DNA from 3 places in the Vibrio sp. 2132-1 genome. Region 1 is predicted to be linked to each of the others. Evidence: predicted binding sites of a transcription regulator. Region 1 holds the regulator's gene; each other region holds the start of a gene.
The links. The regulator CRP, encoded in region 1, controls carbon source genes, mostly activating them, when cyclic AMP is high. The targets are predictions, from matches to a motif close to TGTGANNNNNNTCACA.

Region 1 (4,874 bases):
GGATCAAAAACCCGCATCTCCAAACACTTTTGCCGCGTTTTATTCGCAAAAAAGCGTTATTTACGCCGATTTGGCAAACCCTCGATACATCCGATGGCGACTTTCTCGATCTCGCGTGGAGCGAGAACCCAACCCAAGAGCCTGCACAAAAAAAGCCGATTTTTGTTTTATTTCATGGATTAGAGGGGTGCTTCTATAGCCCTTATGCCAATGGGTTAATGAATGCATTTGCTCAATCTGGATGGCTGTCGGTGATGATGCATTTTCGTGGCTGCAGCGGTAAACCAAACAAAAAAGCACGAGCTTACCACTCGGGTGAAGTGACGGATGCTCGTTACTTCCTAGAGCACCTTGAACAACGTTTTCCTGATAATCCCAAAGTTGCAGTTGGTATTTCTCTTGGCGGTAACATGTTGGCGAATTATTTAGCCCAATATAAAGACCACCCTATTTTGAATGCAGCGACTATTATCTCAGCGCCTTTAGACCTAGCGGCGTGTGCAAACCGTATAGAACAAGGCTTTTCAAAAGTGTATCGCCGTTATCTGCTTTCTTCACTGAAACGTAACGCGTTACAAAAGCATCATCTACTGCATGGCGAGCTTGCGCTGTCCTACAACTCAATAAAACGTGTCACACGATTGTATGAATTCGATGATTTGATTACCGCACCATTGCATGGCTTCAAAGACGCACAAGATTATTACGACCAATGCTCTGGCTTAAGTAAACTACAGCAAATCACGCTACCCACACTGATCATCCATGCCAAAGACGATCCGTTCATGACCGACGATGTGATCCCGAAGTTTGTTCTGCCAGATAACATTGATTACCGTCTCTTTGAACACGGTGGCCATGTTGGCTTCCTGACAGGAACGGCGTTAAAACCTAAGTTTTGGTTGGAGGAAGCGCTGCCCGCGTATTACGAAAGTATCGCCGCAGATTACCTTTCTGCTGTATCCAAGCAACGAACGCAGTAAACTAGCCGCTCATCATAAAAGTTAGAGGTATTTATGATCATTCCATGGCAAGACATTGCGCCGGAAACATTGGAAAACTTAATTCGTGAATTCGTCTTACGCGAAGGAACGGATTACGGAACCGTCGAGGTTTCTTTGCAAGACAAAATTGATCAAGTCAAAGCTCAATTGGAAAAAGGTGAAGCGGTTATCGTGTTCTCTGAGCTACACGAAACCGTCGATATTCAACATAAAACAAAATTTTAGACCCTTCACATTTTACCGTATCCCACTCGATGACAAGGTATTGTTACGTGCTATAGTGGGATATCGACCGTGCAGTAGTAACTCTACTGCACATTACAGGTAAGTAATTTTCGACAAGGTTTGTCATGTCAGCTAAACACCCAATTATTGCGGTTACTGGTTCGTCCGGTGCCGGCACGACCACTACATCTGAAGCCTTCCGTAAAATGTTCAATATGATGAACGTTAAACCCGCATGGGTTGAAGGCGATAGCTTCCATCGCTTTACTCGCCCAGAGATGGACATCGAAATCCGCAAAGCCCGCGAGCAAGGTCGACACATTAGCTACTTTGGCCCACAAGCTAATGACTTCCCGGGATTAGAAGAGTTTTTCCGTAAGTTCGGGCATGACGGCACTGGCAGCGTGCGCCGTTATCTGCACACGTTTGACGAAGCGGTTCCCTACAATCAAATGCCAGGCACGTTTACACCGTGGCAAGACTTACCCGAAAACAGCGACGTGCTGTTTTATGAAGGGTTACATGGTGGCGTGGTCGATGGCGATGTTAATGTTGCTCAACATGTGGATTTCTTAATTGGCATGGTGCCGATTGTGAACTTAGAGTGGATCCAAAAATTCGTACGTGACACTCGCGATCGCGGCCATTCGCGTGAAGCGGTAATGGACTCAATCGTGCGATCCATGGACGATTACCTCAACTATATCACTCCGCAGTTTTCTCGTACTCACATCAACTTCCAGCGCGTACCGACCGTTGATACTTCCAACCCACTTAATGCAAAAGGCATCCCTAGTTTGGATGAGAGTTTTGTGGTGATTCGCCTACGCGGTATCAAGAATGTCGACTTCCCATATCTGCTGGCCATGATTGATGGCTCATTCATGTCACGCCACAACACGATTGTCGTACCCGGCGGTAAGATGAGCTTTGCAATGGAGCTCATAGTTCGGCCTATCCTACAACAGCTCATCGAAACAGGGAAAATTGGCTAAAAACCTGCCTGCGAAGATGTTTACTTTTCATACCGTGATCATGTGCACAGTTTTGCTTACAAAATCTCAATCATGGCACGATTAAAATCAAGAAATCGTTTTCGAAAAAGGATACTATTTCTTACCGAAACACAAGAGAGCTTGCAGCATATAAAAAGTGCTCTTATTCTAGTAGGCCTAATTCAGGCTTAGCTAAAATATGGATAGCGCAAGCGTACCCTGCAGAGGAAGTGAGATATTATGGTTCTAGGTAAACCTCAAACCGACCCAACATTAGAGTGGTTTCTTTCACACTGTCATATTCATAAGTACCCTTCAAAGAGCACGCTAATTCACGCGGGCGAAAAGGCAGAAACTTTGTACTACATCGTTAAAGGTTCTGTTGCGGTTCTTATCAAAGACGAAGAAGGTAAGGAGATGATCCTTTCTTACCTAAACCAAGGAGACTTTATTGGTGAACTTGGTCTATTCGAGGAAGACCAAGAGCGCACAGCTTGGGTTCGTGCTAAATCTCCTTGTGAAGTTGCTGAAATTTCTTTCAAGAAGTTCCGTCAGCTTATCCAAGTAAACCCAGACATCCTAATGCGTCTTTCTGCGCAGATGGCTCGTCGTCTTCAAGTAACTAGCCAAAAAGTGGGTGACCTGGCGTTCCTAGACGTAACTGGTCGTATCGCTCAGACGCTTCTGAACCTTGCAAAACAACCAGACGCAATGACTCACCCAGACGGCATGCAAATCAAGATCACTCGTCAAGAAATCGGTCAAATTGTTGGCTGTTCTCGTGAGACAGTAGGTCGTATCTTGAAGATGCTAGAAGAGCAGAACCTAATCTCTGCTCACGGTAAAACCATCGTGGTTTACGGTACTCGTTAATCTCGAACTAGAGTGACACGAACAAAATTATAAAAGCCACCAATGGCAACATTGGTGGCTTTTTATTTACTCATGACCAAATGAGATAGGGTGCAGCGAACACTAATGAGTAAGCTTAACAGGTTAACCCTAAAACTTAGCCATTCGTACTTTCAAAGATTTTGTCAGCTGAAGCGGCCACGAAACCTGGGTACAAATCACCATTTTCCATCGGATAGCGCTTAGCAAATTCATAAAACCCGCCAGGGATAATTTCAGTGCCTTCGCTAAAACGAACCGCTACTTTATCTGCCATGGTCGATGACTGCTCTAGCAACACCTCAGGAGTGCCCTTCACTTCACCACCATTTTCATTAATGGTAAACCCAGCGGTACGCAGATGATCGTTTACCTGCTTCACTTCTTCATATTCATTGAGCTGGTTAACGCTCACCGTGAAGTGGTTTGCTCCGTAACCATGCGCCGCAAGCCAAGATGCGTACTCACTTTCTTTAGCCAACGTTTGGTAATCAGCAAAGCTTAAATCCCACAAGCGTCCACCATGTAAGAATGCGCTATCTTTCAGCTTGTCAGCATCGATTTGTGCCACCAAATTTTTCACAATCTCTTGTAGCTCAGGCGAGCACTCTTCAACTTTTAGCTCACTAATAAATACTTTAGGTTGCTTCGGATCTGGGTGCTCATAGTGCTTAGCAACCAGCTTTTTGCTTTCGAAAATGTAATCACCACACGCCTTGTAACCAATAGCTACAAATGGCTTAGCTAGAGTTTCAATACCAAGAGGCGCGATATTGAAGGTACGTAAAGCTATATGATCATTAATCAGAGGCTCATCTTCTTGAAGCAGCTGATGCACTTTAGCAGCCGAAGGGCAAAGACGTTGAATGTAATCTTGCCATAGCGATTCAAATAACACATCGGGCGTCATAACGACTCCTTGTTACGAGATGTAGAGTTTAAAGGTAAGCGGAAGTTGGCTGCTCGTTCACAACAAAAGTTGTCCAGAATAATGAACGAGCAACCATCAACCTGTGACGGTAAATGCCAGTCAGTCAACACGCTTTTCCGAGTCTTTGCTCACTTTTCGTGTTCTGCCAACGATCACTACAACCCATACCTAAATGATGCGCCGGCAAGGTGAGCCGCAATGCATAGTTGCGACTCTATTATTAAAACTTATAGTGCTACACCTGGACTCAATGTTGCAGGCAAGACAGTTTCTTGACCTTCCATTGATGCCATTGGGTACGCACAGTAATCTGCTGCGTAGTAAGCGCTTGGGCGCAAGTTACCCGACGCCCCCGGACCACCAAATGGCGCATCACCGCTTGCCCCAGTAAGCTGGCGGTTACGGTTCACGATTCCTGCACGAATGTGGTCAACGAAGTATTCCCATTCTTGGTCGTCGGTTGAAACCAAACCAGCAGATAAGCCAAAGCGCGTATCGTTTGCTAGCGCCACGGCTTTGTCTAATCCTTCGTAGCGCACCACTTGCAGAAGTGGGCCGAAGTACTCTTCATCTGGTAACTCAGCAATGTTCGTTACATCAATGATGCCTGGAGAAACAAACGCCGCCTCTCCTGCTTTCGCTTCAATCAAGCTTTCACCGCCAAGAGACTGTAGATTAGCTTGTGCATCAAGAATAAACTTGGCTGCCGCGACCGAAATTTGCGGTCCCATAAATGGCGCAGGTTCTGCAAATGGTTGGTCTACGCGAATATTGCGTGTCGCTTCAATGAGTGTGGTGATAAGCGCATCGCCTTTTTCACCCAATGGC
Region 2 (4,874 bases), on a different contig from region 1:
AGCTTGAGCTTGTCATGGGTGCTTGCCCTGAGTTTGATTTGGAAATGTTCTTAACCGGTGATCTTACGCCAGTTTACTTCGGTACTGCATTAGGTAACTTTGGTGTGGATCATATGCTAGACGGTCTAACTGAATGGGCTCCAGCGCCGAAAACTCGTCAAGCGGTTGAACGTGAAGTTGAAGCGACTGAAGAGAAGTTCTCTGGTTTCGTATTTAAGATCCAAGCGAACATGGACCCAAAACACCGCGACCGTATCGCATTCATGCGTATTGTATCGGGCACTTACACGCAAGGTATGAAGATGAACCACGTTCGTCTTGGCAAGCAAGTGAGTATCTCTGATGCAGTAACCTTTATGGCTGGTGACCGTGCACGTGCGGAACACGCTTACGCCGGTGACATCATTGGTCTACACAACCACGGCACTATTCAGATTGGTGATACCTTTACTCAAGGTGAATCACTGAAGTTCTCTGGTATTCCGAACTTCGCTCCGGAACTATTCCGTCGTATTCGCCTGAAAGATCCATTAAAGCAGAAGCAGCTTCTCAAAGGTTTGGTTCAGCTATCAGAAGAAGGTGCGGTACAGGTATTCCGTCCTCTACAGAACAACGATCTGATCGTTGGTGCCGTTGGTGTACTTCAGTTCGATGTTGTTGTGGCTCGTTTGAAATCTGAGTATAACGTTGAAGCGATTTATGAAGGCATTAACGTTGCAACTGCGCGTTGGGTTGAGTGTGGTGATGCGAAGAAACTGGATGAGTTCCAACGCAAGAATCAAGCGAACTTAGCATTGGATGGTGGTGATAACCTAACGTATATCGCTCCAACAATGGTTAACTTAAACTTGGCGAAAGAGCGTTTCCCTGACGTTGATTTCCGTGCGACGCGTGAGCACTAATTTGCGCGGTTAGGGTAAGCCTTAACGCAAACTAGATTTTAAAACGCCCTTGGCTATAAACTTAGCCAAGGGCGTTTTTATATAAGGATAAGATATGAATTGGTTTAAACGTGGGCTAAAGCGTTACGACAACTGGTGTAAAGAGATGGGGTTAACTCCCGATCAGAAACGCAGTTGTGTCCCATATCGAAAAGACCCAGCCCATCAAACTGAAGAGAAGAGTGAAGCCCAACCATCCTCTGATTTTCTGCCCGCAGATACAGATAAAAAGCGTCAAGATGAAGCTCTTTGATACGCACTGCCACTTTGATTTTGATGTGTTTCAAGATGACTTTGCACATCAACTTGAGCTTGCTCAAACGCAAGGCGTCGCAAGAATTTTGATTCCTTCCGTCGGTCCGCAAAACTGGGCTCGTATTCAAACTTTGGCAGAGCAACATGCCAATTTGTATTATGCGCTCGGCTTTCATCCGTATTTTCTTGAAGATAACGTTGAGCAGCACCTTACAGAGCTAGAAGGCTATCTAAATCAAAAAGGGCAGCAGTGCGTGGCAATAGGAGAGTGTGGTTTAGATTTTGCCATTGATGTTGAGCCACAGTTGCAAGAAAAGATACTTGAAGTTCAATTTGAGCTGGCTAGACGCTTCGAACTCCCAGTTATTTTACATAGCCGAAAAGCGCACAATCGCCTCATTCAAATGGTGAAAGCGGCGAATCTCCCTAGAGGTGGTGTGCTACACGCTTTTTCTGGGAGTTATCAGCAAGCCATGGAGTGGGTCAAATTAGGTTTTTTTATCGGTGTAGGAGGAACGATTACCTACCCAAGAGCCAAGAAAACACGCGACGCAATTCAAAAATTACCACTCGAAAACCTAGTAATCGAAACAGACGCACCAGATATGCCTATACTTGGATATCAAGGGGAGTCAAATCACCCAGCCAAACTCATTCACGTCTTTAATGAGCTCGTAGAGTTGCATAACGGCCGAAAGCAATCGATTGCCTCTCAACTGTGGAAAAATAGCAATTTTGCTTTCTCGATATGTGAATAAAATCTAAAGATGTGGTTTGAAATCGAAAACGTTTTCCTGCTTATTGTGAATTAACTCACAAAGCTGGTTGAATCAATCATGAATCTTATAGGAAAGTGTGAGGCTGGCATTACTTTAATTGATTCTGCATGAGTATAATTGCCCCCGCTTTATAGCTCCATTTTGTAACACGCCAATAAATAACTTATAAGGAAGTCATAAACTATGAGCCTGTTTATGAGCCTAATCGGTATGGTAGTGCTTCTTGCGATTGCAGTGGCATTTTCTAACAACCGAAAAGCTATCAACTTTAGAACTGTGGGTGGCGCATTCGCTATCCAATTCGCATTAGGTGCATTTGTTCTGTATGTACCTTGGGGCCGTGATCTACTAAACGGTTTCTCTTCAGGTGTTTCTAACGTTATCAACTACGGTAACGATGGTTCATCATTCCTGTTCGGTGGTCTTGTTTCTGACAAGATGTTCGAAGTATTCGGCGGCGGCGGTTTCATCTTCGCATTCCGTGTTCTTCCTACACTGATCTTCTTCTCTGCACTGATTTCAGTTCTTTACTACATTGGCGTTATGCAATGGGTTATCAAGATTCTTGGTGGCGCACTACAAAAAGCGCTAGGCACTTCGCGTGCGGAATCAATGTCAGCAGCAGCTAACATTTTCGTAGGTCAAACTGAGGCACCTCTAGTTGTTCGTCCATTCGTTCCAAAAATGACTCAATCAGAGCTATTCGCGGTAATGTGTGGTGGTCTAGCTTCTGTTGCTGGTGGTGTACTAGCTGGTTACGCATCTATGGGTGTTCCACTAGAGTACCTAGTTGCGGCATCATTCATGGCAGCACCAGGTGGTCTACTGTTCGCTAAAATCCTTCACCCTGAGACTGACCAGCCTCACGAAAGTATCGAAGAAGCGATGGACGGCGGTGACGACAAACCAGTTAACGTAATCGACGCAGCTGCGGGCGGTGCGGCTTCTGGTCTACAACTTGCGCTTAACGTAGGTGCAATGCTAATCGCATTCGTTGGTCTAATCGCGCTAATCAACGGTATGCTAGGTGGCATCGGTGGTTGGTTCGGCATGCCAGAACTAACACTAGAGCTAATCCTAGGTTACGCGTTCTCTCCACTAGCATTCCTAATCGGTGTTCCATGGGCAGAAGCTGTAACAGCTGGTTCATTCATCGGTCAGAAAATCGTAGTGAACGAATTCGTTGCTTACTTGAACTTCACACCATACCTAGGTGAAAACGCTCAAGTAATCGCGGCAACTGGTGAAGTAATGTCTGAGAAGACAACAGCTATCATCTCATTCGCACTATGTGGTTTCGCGAACCTTTCTTCTATCGCGATTCTACTTGGTGGTTTAGGTAGCCTTGCACCAAACCGTCGTAGTGACATCGCTCGCATGGGTGTTAAAGCAGTTCTTGCAGGTACGTTGTCTAACCTTATGGCAGCGACAATTGCAGGCTTCTGCTTAAGCCTTGCAGCACTATAATTAGAATCGGTTCTTAATATATAGACGCCGTTTTACATAATGCCCTGTAGCAAGAGATTGCTGCGGGGCATTTTTCGTTTTTCGGGCTCCAAAATTTCATCGGGTGTTTGCCTTAGTCGAGGTATTACGCAGTCAATGGAATAGGGGCTAGGAAATTTTGAGATACAAACCGTTTGCGCTCTATTTGGTGCTACAGTTTTGCGGTGAAACTCTATAATGTATTAATCACAGGATAGTGGTTAAGCTTGATTCTTAATCACGTAATGAATATTACATAATCGATGGGCAAATGAATTGCCCTGCAATATCAGATCTAATAGGCGTTTTGCTTTGTGATGTGATATTAAAGACACCGCAATCATAGATTGTTGTGCCATAGGCCAAACTGGTACTGTGCGGTGACAAGGATAGCAATTGGCATATGATAAATTTTCGCTGTATATGCCGAGTCTTCAGGGAACCAAGTCCGTTCATTAATAGACTGTTTAGCCATTTACTCACATTGTCTCGACTTGTTGATTATAGTTAAAGACGTGATGTAAGGCTGAGTAGTGAATTTTTTGAATATTGATCGGAGATAGAAATGAGCGATTTAAAAGCAGTAGCGCTACGTGCACTTAAACTTATGGACCTAACTACGTTGAATGACGATGACACTGATGCAAAAGTTATCTCACTATGTCATGACGCGAAAACAGCAGTAGGCAACACAGCTGCAATTTGTATTTACCCTCGCTTTATTCCTATTGCTAAGAAGACACTTCGTGAGCAAGGTACGCCAGAGGTTCGTATTGCAACAGTAACGAACTTCCCACATGGTAACGACGACATTGAAATCGCAGTTGCTGAAACAAAAGCGGCGGTTGCTTACGGTGCAGACGAAGTTGACGTAGTTTTCCCTTACCGCGCGCTAATGGCGGGTGATGAGAAAGTAGGCTTCGAACTAGTTAAGCAATGTAAAGAAGCTTGTGGTGACATTCTTCTTAAAGTGATCATCGAAACAGGTGAACTAAAAGAAGAAGCACTAATCAAGAAAGCATCTCAAATCTGTATTGAAGCAGGTGCTGACTTCATTAAAACTTCAACTGGTAAAGTGCCAGTAAACGCAACACCAGAATACGCTCGCATGATGCTTGAAGTTATTCGCGACATGGGTGTTGCAGAAACTGTTGGTTTCAAACCAGCAGGTGGTGTGCGCACTGCTGAAGACGCAGCAGCATACCTAGCAATGGCTGACGAAATCCTAGGTGACAACTGGGTTGATGCTCGTCACTACCGTTTTGGTGCGTCTAGCCTGCTAACCAACCTACTAAATACATTAGAAGTATCGGACGACGTCGCTGATCCAACAGCGTACTAATTCCAATAATACGTCTGAACGGTAGCACCTAAACGGGTGCTACCAAACCTCTTCTATCCTACTACAACCATG
Region 3 (4,874 bases), on a different contig from region 1:
TCCTGATGCTTTATCTTTAAAAGGCGATTTCACCACATCAAACCACGTACTTTTACCATCACTACTCACGACTTTATCTATGTATCGAACTGGCTCTAACTGGCGTAATGCTTCTAAGTCACTGTCTGCTAAGCGCGCGTACATCTCTTTAGGAATCACGTCTTGGAGGCGCTTACCTATCAAATCAGAAATTTTTGAAATGCCTAACGCCTTAACAAAAGGCTGATTACACGCTTGATAGACCATGTTCTCATTGAAAATACCAATAGAGTCCGGACTGGCATCCAGAATCGTTTGTAAGATAGTATCTCTTTGCGCTAGCGCCACCTCTGTATCTTTGCGACGCTCCATTTCATCTCGCAGATTCTGTTGCATCTTGTGCCATTCAGTCACGTCATGACTAATAGACAGCGTTCCGATAAGCTCACCACTCGGCGAAACAAGAGAGTTTTGATTGACTTCCAATAAGCAACTTCGACCTTGTGGATCCGTTGTCCATTTACGTTCGCTTTTTCTGGTCATCTCACCCAAGGTCTTGGGTGCGCAAGCTTCTTCCCTTCGCCCTTGCCAGAATTGATCAAATGCTCGATTGGTCGTTAACAGATTGCCTTGGCGGTCTTGGGTACAAATCAGCTCTGAAAGTGAGTCTAATGCCGAACGTGCGATGATTAATTGCGCAAGTTCTTGTTGCTGCTCTTGGTGAGTGGCTTGATATGGCTGAGCATAAAGAATCCAAACTCGATGATTGCGCAATAAACTCTTTCTGCCTGACAGCTCCACTTTAATAGATTCACTATCAGATAGTCGCCAGTCAAAAGCCTGCTGACGAAAATGACGACTAGAGAAGCGAGCGAGAAACTGCTCAAGCTCATGAATATCGAATAAAGCAGGATACAAATACCTCGTTCCCAAAGAGCGAATGCCTAATAACTGCATCGCAGCCTGGTTAGATAGCAAGAGCTGAGCATGGCTAGTGTCCACCACTATGACTGGATAGGGAGAATCCGTTACTAGTTTCTTAAGTGACGTCTGAAAGTGCAAATAGATCAGTGCTAACGCACACACGCCTGCGATTAATAACAAGACGACATAGCCATAACCGCCTTGACCACCCCAAAGCCAATTGAGTAACTGATCCATCGTTTAAACCTTCAAAGAACACTGGTTAAAATATATCAGTTATTTATTGAGCGATCTGCTATTAATTCCGGTTTAGTATAGATAAAGGTATTCCCCGTAAGACTCCCTTGAGCACCATGAGCACTGAGATCTCGACCAATTTCCGTCATCGCTAGCCAACGGTTTTCACACCACAGAGGCGATAATAACGTGGGCCTCCTGGCTGCTGATGAAACGCGATGATAAATCACATCTGGTGGTGTCATACGAATCATTTCACTGGCGATCGCAACATATTCTTCTAATTCAGGGGCTTCTAGCTTTCCAGCACGCCAAGCTTTCGCCATGGTGCTACCTTCGACAATATGCAAGCCATGTAACTTGATGCCATCCGTTCCCACGGCCAACACTTTTTGCAGCGTTTCAATATTTTCGGCGCGGGTTTCTTTGGGTAAACCCACAATTAAGTGAGTACAAACCTTGATTCCGAGTGTTCGCGCACGCTTAGTGATTTCGGCATAACACTCAAAGTCATGACCACGATTGATACGTTTTAGGGTGTCATTGTTGGCGGTTTGAAGACCTAGTTCTAGCCAAATTTCATAACCTTGCTGTACATAGCCCGACAGTAAATCCAATACCGCATCAGGGACGCAATCAGGACGCGTCCCCACACAAAGACCAACTATGTCTGCAGCCTTTAGTGCTTCCTCATACATGTTTTTGAGAACTTGTACTTCGGCATAGGTACTGGTGTAGGCCTGAAAATAAGCGAGATACTTCTTCGCTCTGTGAATTTCACCTGCGCGATCTTTTAACTGTTCGTGAATGCTTTTTATCTGGACTTCTTCATCTGCAAACGAAGCCACATTGCAAAATGTACATCCTCCCCGCCCAATCGTGCCATCGCGGTTAGGGCAACTAAATCCACCGTGCAATGTTAACTTATGAACCTTTTCACCGTATCGACGCTGAAGATCTTGGCCGATTGTATTGACCAACTCATGTAACTGCATAAATTCTCACCAACAATAAATCGTAATCAATCTCACTACGATCTGTGTAAATAAATTACATCCCTGCAAGAAAAAACACACAATATTAATCAATTCAAACACCCATCATGCAGGTCAAAATCAATAAACTTGCATAATTAAAGACAAAAATCGTTCATGTTGCGTAAATGTTAAACTAAAAATGCATAATTAAACGAAAAAATTGGGTCACAACGCCGACTTTTTCATTGCATTCTGAAGTGACAAAATTGTAGGATACTTACACAACCCCGTTATTTTTGTGACTTTTATTACAAAGCACACTGCGGGATTTGTCGGTGTTATCCCACTCCTACCTATATAAATCACTAGATAGTGATAATAAATAAAGGGATACCACCAAGGATTGTTTTTCTCGCAAAACTTTTCCTGCGAGATACGGAAAGGAATCAAGACCGGTCAACCTAGATCGGTGGCGATAATAAATATAAAGGACAAGACGTAATCAATAGTCTAGGTAGTATTTGCTGCCCGGTACTTTTGCGTCGACATTGAACTGGAAGGATGTATCTATGGTAGATAGAGAGCAAAATCCACAGGGTCTGTACACTCCGGAACTGGAGCATGACGCTTGTGGTATCGGTTTTGTTGCTCACCTTAAAAACCGTAAATCTCATGAAGTAGTGACTCAAGCATTGGATATGCTGGCTCGCATGGAACACCGTGGTGGTCAAGGTTGTGACCCATGCAGCGGTGACGGTGCGGGTATCTTGCTACAAAAACCTCATGAATTCCTATTAGAAGAAGCCGTTAAGCTAGGCATTAAACTGCCTTCGTTTGAAAAGTATGGTGTTGGTGTCGTTCTTTTCCCGAAAGACGAATACAAACGCGAACAATGCCGTGACATTCTAGAACGCAACGCACAGCGTCTAGACCTTGAAGTTATCGGCTACCGCGTATTACCAACCGACAACTCCATGATTGGTGCCGACCCTCTAAGCACAGAGCCTCAATTTGAGCACGTGTTTATCTCCGGCGGCCCTGGCATCACGCCTGAAGAGCTAGAGCGCAAACTGTACGTACTTCGTAACTATACTGTACGTGTTTGCCTAGAAAGCGTTTCGAACATTGGTGACGACTTCTACATTAACTCCATGTCTTACAAGACATTGGTATACAAAGGTCAGTTAACGACCGAGCAAGTACCTCAGTACTTCCTTGATCTACAAAACCCGACCATGGTGACTGCACTGGCGCTGGTACACTCTCGTTTCTCTACCAATACCTTCCCGAAATGGCGTCTTGCACAGCCTTTCCGTTACATTGCCCACAACGGTGAAATCAATACAGTTCGCGGTAACTTGAACTGGATGAAAGCCCGTGAAGCAATCCTAGAATCAGACCTGTTTACTCAGGCTGAAATCGACATGCTTCTTCCAATCTGTCAGGAAGGCAGCTCGGATTCATCTAACTTCGATATGGCACTTGAGCTCCTAGTTCTTTCTGGTCGCAGCCTGCCACACGCATTGATGATGATGATCCCGGAAGCATGGCAAGAAAACAAAAACATGGATCCTAAACGTCGCGCGTTCTATCAGTACCACGCGAACATCATGGAACCATGGGATGGTCCTGCTTCAGTATGTTTTACTGATGGTGTTCAAGTTGGTGCGACACTAGACCGTAACGGTTTGCGCCCTTCTCGCTACACAGTGACCAAAGATAACTTCCTAGTGATGGCATCTGAATCTGGTGTTGTGGATATTGAACCAGAGAACGTAGAGTTCCGTGGTCGTCTACAACCGGGTCGTATCTTCGTTGCAGACCTAGAACAAGGTCGAATCATCTCTGATGAAGAAGTGAAAGACACCATCGCAACGGCACAGCCTTACGAGAAGTGGGTAGAAGAAAACCTACTGAGCTTGAAGAAGCTGCCAGATGCGAGCAACCAGTTCAGCCAACCTAAGCCAGAACACCTTCTACACCGCCAACAAGCGTTTGGCGTAAGCACTGAAGAAGTGAACGAAATCATCGTTCCAATGGCGAATGACGCGAAAGAACCATTATCAGCAATGGGTGCCGACTGGCCTCTTGCGGTTCTCTCTCATCAATCTCAGCACCTTTCAAACTACTTCAAGCAGCTGTTTGCACAAGTAACTAACCCACCGATCGACCCGATCCGTGAGCGCATGGTTATGTCGCTGAACACTTACTTGGGTAAAGACCAAAACCTTCTGACTGAAACACCACTTCACTGTCAGAAAGTAGAATTGGAATCGCCTGTTCTAGCCAACTCTGAGCTTGAAAAATTGCGTGCGATCGATAACGAGCACCTACAAGCGAAAACATTGGATATAGTATTCCAAGCTAGTGAAGATCAAGGCAAACTTGAGCGTGCATTAAAACGTATCTGCCAATACGCAGAAGACGCGGTTATCGATGGTTATTCAATCATCCTACTCACTGACCGCGCAGTGAATTCAAACCACGCGGCGATCCCAGCAATGCTGGCAGTTGGCGCAGTACACCACCACTTGATCCGTAAAGGTCTACGTGCGAAGTGTGACATCGTGGTTGAAACTGGTGACGCGCGTGAAACGCACCACTTTGCAACGCTACTTGGTTACGGTGCGAATGCGGTTAACCCTTACCTAGTGATTGAAACCATCATTGAACTTCAACGTACGAAGAAGTTGGATCCAGAAGCGAACCCTCGCGATCTGTTCAACAACTACCGTAAAGCGATCAATGGCGGTCTTC

Region 2: the regulator CRP is predicted to act here: its motif matches at 1,999-2,014, upstream of R8N47_RS02655 (NupC/NupG family nucleoside CNT transporter).
Region 3: the regulator CRP is predicted to act here: its motif matches at 2,415-2,430, upstream of gltB (glutamate synthase large subunit).

Annotation. Positions count from the first base shown of each region.
Region 1 covers NZ_JAWPON010000027.1:14,681-19,554, forward strand. The annotation lists gene R8N47_RS21890 (hydrolase) at 1-983, shown strand, start outside; gene R8N47_RS21895 (YheU family protein) at 1,017-1,229, shown strand; gene R8N47_RS21900 (phosphoribulokinase) at 1,355-2,224, shown strand; gene crp (cAMP-activated global transcriptional regulator CRP) at 2,465-3,097, shown strand; gene R8N47_RS21910 (DUF1338 domain-containing protein) at 3,234-4,025, opposite strand; gene astD (succinylglutamate-semialdehyde dehydrogenase) at 4,274-4,874, opposite strand, start outside.
Region 2 covers NZ_JAWPON010000002.1:207,581-212,454, forward strand. The annotation lists gene prfC (peptide chain release factor 3) at 1-902, shown strand, start outside; gene R8N47_RS02645 (DUF5363 family protein) at 997-1,194, shown strand; gene R8N47_RS02650 (TatD family hydrolase) at 1,181-1,954, shown strand; gene R8N47_RS02655 (NupC/NupG family nucleoside CNT transporter) at 2,159-3,442, shown strand; gene R8N47_RS02660 (hypothetical protein) at 3,801-3,935, opposite strand; gene deoC (deoxyribose-phosphate aldolase) at 4,026-4,802, shown strand.
Region 3 covers NZ_JAWPON010000008.1:166,558-171,431, reverse strand. The annotation lists gene R8N47_RS11170 (GGDEF domain-containing protein) at 1-1,140, opposite strand, end outside; gene R8N47_RS11165 (TIGR01212 family radical SAM protein) at 1,176-2,135, opposite strand; gene gltB (glutamate synthase large subunit) at 2,687-4,874, shown strand, end outside.